2 linked regions of the Maricaulis maris genome follow. The protein of the gene in region 1 interacts with the protein of each later gene in a pairwise test. Links are inferred from orthologs where the notes say so. Each region holds a gene or a part of one and is shown on either strand. Other genes may lie near its edges.

Region 1 (2,879 bases):
CCCTGGGTCTCGCGGTCCAGGCCTGCGAAAGCGCCAACCAGGCGGTCACCATCGACGACGAGCGGATCGATGTGCACGCTGCTATTGGTCTGGCCTCGGCGGCCGGCGCCGACGGGGCAGGCCTGAGCGTGATCGAGTGTTCAGCCGTCGCGCTGGACCAGGCCCGCAAGGCGGATGTTCCGATCGCCTCCTTCGACCCGGAGAGCTATGGCGATCCGACCGTCAAGCTGTCGCTGATGAGCCGGATGATGGAGGGCTTGGCAAAGGGCCATCTTTATCTCGCCTATCAGCCGAAATACGATTTTCGCAACCAGTCGATCACGGCCGTCGAGGCGCTCTTGCGCTGGCAGGACCCTGAACGGGGTTTCGTCGGTCCGGATGATTTCATCCCGCTGGCCGAGGAAACCGGGCATATCCTGCCCCTGACCGAATGGGTGCTGGATCGAGCGATTTCCGACCAGGTCCGGATGGGTGCGGCCGGTCATCATCTGCAAGTGGCCATCAATATTTCCGGGCGTCTGGTCAGTGATGCGCGCTTTACCCAGCGCGCGCTGGATCGTCTGTCCCGTCATCGCGGCCGGATCTGTTTCGAGATCACCGAAACCGCCGTCATCAACAAGCCTGAGGCCGCGCTCGAGAATATCAGCGCGTTGCGCGATGCCGGCATTCCGATCTCGATCGACGATTATGGGTCCGGCCTGTCCTCGCTGGCCTATCTTCGGTCTATTCCGGCCGAGGAGCTGAAGATCGACAAGGCCTTTGTGCTTGAACTCGGCTCGGTGCAGGCCGACCGCCTTCTGGTTAAGTCGACCATCGACCTGGCCCACAGCCTCGGCATGAAGGTAACGGCCGAGGGCGTCGAAGATGCGGCCAGCATTGCGATCCTGGCCGGCATGGGAGCCGACTTTGCGCAAGGCTATCATATCGGTCGCCCGATGCCGCTGGACGGTTTCCTCGACTATATGCTCGAGCAGGGCGGTGTGTGTCGTGAAGACGACGCGGAGCCTGGCGCGGTCAAAGCCATTTCATCACCTTGAAAAACCAGATCTGCGCGGCACTGACCGCCGTCAGAATGGCGAGGAAAATCCAGAAGGCGCTGGCCATGTCAGCGCCGGGTATGCCGCCCACATTGATCCCGAGCAGGCCGGTCAGAAAGCCGAGCGGCAGGAAGATCGCGGCGACCAGTGACAGCACGTAGAGGTTCTTGTTCATCCGGTCGGCGAGGGCATTGGCCAGCTCGTCCTTGACGATCTGCGCGCGCTCTCGGATGGCATCGAGGTCTTCCAGATAGCGTGTGATGCGATCGAGGTTTTCCTGCAGACGCCGGCGATGTCCGGTGGTCAGCCAGTCCATTTCCGAGGTTCGCAGATAGGCGATCACGTCGCGCTGCGGGGCGAAATAGCGACGGAAAATGATCGCCTGTTTGCGCAGCGAGGTGATTTCCTGCCGCTCGGCAATCGACGGCTCGTCCATGACCCGTTCCTCGACGTCGTCGAGCCGTTCGTGCATTTCGGTCATCACCGGCTCCATACGCTCGAACAGGCGGGCGGAGATCTGTCCGATGAATTCGCCGGCATCTTTCGGGCCATTGCCCGCGGCCAGCCGGTCCTGGATATCGCGAACCGCCTTCAGGGGCCGTCTTTGCACGGTGATGATGCGGGACGGGTCGATCCAGAGCCGGATCGAGACCATGTCCTCGGGTTGGGCGTCGGCGTTCAGATTGACACCGCGCAGGATCATCAGGGCGCCCTTGTCAAACTCCACCAGGCGCGGGCGTGTCTCCTCGGCCAGCAGGGCATCGATGATCAAGGGGTCGAGATAGTCGAGCTCAGTCTCGATCCACTGACGGGCCGCCTCGTGCCTGCCGTCCAGATGGACCCAGGCGAGGGCGTTGTCCCGGATCTGGTCTGCGATGTCGTCGCCGCTGAGGGGGCGGCCCGTGCCGTCGCCGGTGAGCGCGGCGGCGAAGATGATGCCGGCGGTATGATCCATGTCAGCCCTCCATCGGTGATGCGGGTGAGGACGAGCGTATATGCACATCGCGCTGCGGGAAGGGGATCTCGATGCCGGCCTCGCGGAATTTGCGCCAGATCGCGAACATCACTTCGCTTTGTGGCGCCCAACGGCCTTTGACCACATCGGCGATCCAGAACAGCAGGGTGAAATCAACCGAGCTGTCGCCAAAATTGCGCAGGAAGCATTGCGGCGCAGGGTCCTCGATCGTCAGCGGGTGTTCACGCGCGGCTTCCAGAATGAGCGCCTGTGCCTTTTCGAGGTCGGAGCCATAGGCCACGCCGATGGCCACCTCGATCCGGCCGCGGGTATTGGTCAGGGTCCAGTTGGTGACGCGGTTGGTAATCAGATCCTCGTTCGGGACCAGGATTTCCTTGCCATCGAGGGTCTCGATCAGTGTGTAGCGGGCGCTCGACCGGCGGACGAAGCCGGTGACGCCATCCGGCAGTTCAATCAGGTCATCCTGCTCGACTGATCGTTCGAGCAGCAGGATGAGGCCGGAGATGAAGTTCGAGGAGATCTTCTGCAGACCGAAGCCGAGGCCGATGCCCAGCGCCCCGGAGAAGACGGTCAGGGTAGTGAGGTCGAGGCCCATCAGGTCCATGGTGACCAGGAAGGCCACCACATAGAGGGCGATCTGGAAGACCTTCGTGATCAGGATGCGGGTGGTCACGCGCATCCGGGTCAGCTTCTTGAGGCGCCCCTCGACAATCGCCGAGACAATGGCCGCAGCCCAGAAGACAACAGCCAGTACCAGGGCCCCTCGCAGAACGTCATAGGCACTGAAGGACAGGCTACCGACCGAGAAGGTCAGCATCGGCGCATCAAGATAGGCCTGCACCGGATCGAGATGGCCCGTCGTGCCG
Region 2 (2,871 bases), 140 kb from region 1 along the record:
CGACGTTGAGCGCCCGCACCGCAGCAAGCGTCTGATCGACGTGCTCGTAGGGGCTCATTTCCGACCAGGAGAAGGCGATCGTCGAAGTTTGATCGATCACGTAGGAGGTGCGATTGGTCCAGCCCGGACGCATCATCAGGCGCGCATCATAGTCGCGGGCCATGCCGTCTTCGACGGCGAAGACCGGGAAGGCATCAGCACAATGCTGGGTCGAGAACTCGGCCAGGCGATCGGTATTGCCGCCGGTCACGCCGATCACGCGGGCGCCCTCGGCAGTAAACTGGTCGATCGCTTCGGCAAAGGCTGCCGCCTGGGCTTCGCAGCCGGAGGTGAAGGCCGCCGGGAAGAAGAACAGCACGACCGGGCCGTCGACGAGCGCCTCGGCGAGGTGGAAGGAGACCGGCTCCCCGGCTTGGAAGCCCTGCACCGTGAAATCAGCCGCTGCATCACCGGCATTCAGCTCGGCGAAGGCGGGGGCTGCGAGAAGGGCGGTCGTGGCGAGGGCAGCAAAAAACTGGCGCATCAGGAAACTCCGGGTTTGATCCTGTGAATTCACACTAGAAATGGGGTGATCTGCGGCGTTGGCAAGGGCCGATCAATCATCATCCATTTTCAGCGCGGCAATGAAGGCTTCCTGCGGGATTTCGACCTTGCCGAACTGGCGCATCTTCTTCTTGCCGGCCTTCTGCTTGTCCAGAAGCTTGCGCTTGCGGGTGGCGTCGCCGCCATAGCATTTGGCGGTCACGTCCTTGCGCAGGGCAGACAGGGTTTCGCGGGCCACGATCCGGCCACCGAGGGCGGCCTGGATCGGGATCTTGAACATGTGCCGCGGGATCAGCTCCTTGAGCTTCTCACACATCGCCCGGCCGCGCATTTCGGCGCGCGCCTTGTGGACCACCATGGAGAGGGCATCGACCGGCTCGTCATTGACCAGGATCGACATCCGCACCAGATCGCCGACCCGATCCTCGATCCACTGGTAATCGAAGGAGGCATAGCCCTTGGTGACCGATTTCAGACGGTCATAGAAGTCGAACACGACCTCATTCAGCGGCAGTTCGTAAACCACCAGGGCCCGATTGCCGGCATAGGTCAGTTCAACCTGGTTGCCGCGACGGTCCTGGCACAGTTTCAGCACGCCGCCGAGATATTCGTCCGGCACCAGGATGGTCGCCTTGATCCAGGGCTCGGCAATGGTGTCGATCTTGACCGGGTCCGGCATGTCGGCCGGATTGTGCAGGTCGATCTCGGAGCCGTCTGTCATCCGGATCCGGTAGACCACGGACGGCGCTGTGGTGATCAGCTCGATATTGTACTCGCGCTCGAGACGCTCACGGATGACTTCGAGGTGAAGCAGGCCGAGGAAGCCGCAGCGGAAGCCGAAGCCGAGTGCCGCAGAGGTCTCCATCTCATAGGAGAAGGAGGCGTCGTTGAGGGCGAGCTTCTCGATCGCTTCGCGCAGGTCCTCGAACTCGGCGCTGTCGACCGGGAAGAGACCGCAGAACACGACCGGCTGGGCCGGCTTGTAGCCGGTCAGGGCCTTGGCAGCCGGGTTGCGGTCATCGGTCACGGTGTCGCCAACACGGGCATCGCGGACCTGTTTGATCGAGGCATTGAGGTAACCGATCTCGCCCGGGCCGAGACTGTCGATGGCTTCCTTCTTGGGCCGGAAAACACCAACCCCGTCGACCGGATAGGCAGCACCGGTTCCCATCAGACGAACCTTCATGCCCTTCTTCAGCGTCCCGTCGATCACCCGCACCAGGCAGATCACGCCGAGATAGGCATCATACCAGCTGTCGACCAGCATGGCCTTCAAGGGCGCATTCGGATCGCCGCCATCGGGAGCGGGAAGGCGCGTCACCACGGCTTCCAGAACGTCCTCGATGCCGAGGCCTGTCTTCGCCGAAATCAGCACGGCATCAGACGCGTCCAGCCCGATCACATCCTCGATCTGCTCCTTGACCCGCTCCGGCTCGGCGGCCGGCAGGTCGATCTTGTTGAGCACCGGGACGATCTCGTGATTGACCTCGATGGCCTGATAGACATTCGCCAGGGTCTGCGCTTCGACGCCCTGGGAGGCATCGACTACCAGCAGCGAGCCTTCACAGGCGGCCAGCGAGCGGTTGACCTCATAGGCGAAGTCAACGTGTCCGGGCGTGTCGATCAGGTTGAGGACGTAGGTCTTCCCGTCCTTGGCCGTATAGTCCAGTCGCACCGTCTGGGCCTTGATCGTGATGCCGCGCTCACGCTCGAGCTCCATATTGTCGAGCACTTGCTCTTTCATCTCGCGCTGGGTCAGTCCGCCGGTCACCTGGATGAGGCGATCGGCCAGCGTCGATTTACCGTGGTCGATATGGGCCACGATGGAGAAATTTCGGATAAGGGACGGATCTATGGTCATGGATCGGGCAGGTAGCATCGCCAAGCCGTTTGGCCAAGCGGGATAGGCTGTTTTGCCAAGCACCGAGATCGCCACGACGCTTGGCGCCTGGCGGTTTGGGCAGAGGAGGGAGCGGGATGCCAGCCGGAGCCGATAAAGCGCTGTGTTGATAAGGGTAGCTTCGACAAGCATCCCGCACGCGGAGATTTCCCGGACGCTCTCGCCCCCGTTTCCAACGCGACAGGTAGATGGGGTCGGTCGTTTAGTGCCCCGCGACCATGTCGCACGCCCTGCCGGAGCATCGGGATGTCACCCCCGTACGCGGACAGGCTCCGCACGCTTCCGGGCACAAGTGACTGAGCTCGCGCCTCCCGTCCCGAAAACCGCAGTGAGTATCGCGTGGGCCGGACGAGGTGCGGATAAGTTTTTGTCGGCGCGGCACTTTCCCTCCCCCCTGGGAGAAGGCCAGGGTGAGGGACAAGTCACTG

Evidence for each region. Proteins that work in one complex are often made in the same cells at the same time.
Region 2: the proteins of AAA969_RS01565 (region 1) and lepA interact in binary tests that used the Escherichia coli proteins (3 or more experiments, as listed by UniProt). The link is inferred for Maricaulis maris from one-to-one orthologs.

The regions. Positions count from the first base shown.
Region 1 is NZ_AP027270.1:346,894-349,772, forward strand. What follows is about bases 4-2,878. They hold AAA969_RS01565 (zinc transporter ZntB), read right to left. Parts: upstream 1,993-2,878; coding sequence 1,015-1,992; downstream 4-1,014. Other genes in these bases: AAA969_RS01560 (putative bifunctional diguanylate cyclase/phosphodiesterase), read left to right, coding at 4-1,037; AAA969_RS01570 (mechanosensitive ion channel family protein), read right to left, coding at 1,994-2,878. In the rest of the region: more of AAA969_RS01560, read left to right, coding at 1-3; more of AAA969_RS01570, read right to left, coding at 2,879-2,879. UniProt on the Escherichia coli protein: Zinc transporter. Acts as a Zn(2+):proton symporter, which likely mediates zinc ion uptake. Purified ZntB reconstituted in liposomes also binds and transports Cd(2+), Ni(2+) and Co(2+).
Region 2 is NZ_AP027270.1:209,856-212,726, reverse strand. What follows is about bases 1-2,867. They hold lepA (translation elongation factor 4), read right to left. Parts: upstream 2,405-2,867; coding sequence 596-2,404; downstream 1-595. Other genes in these bases: AAA969_RS01065 (peroxiredoxin), read right to left, coding at 1-523. UniProt on the Escherichia coli protein: Required for accurate and efficient protein synthesis under certain stress conditions. May act as a fidelity factor of the translation reaction, by catalyzing a one-codon backward translocation of tRNAs on improperly translocated ribosomes.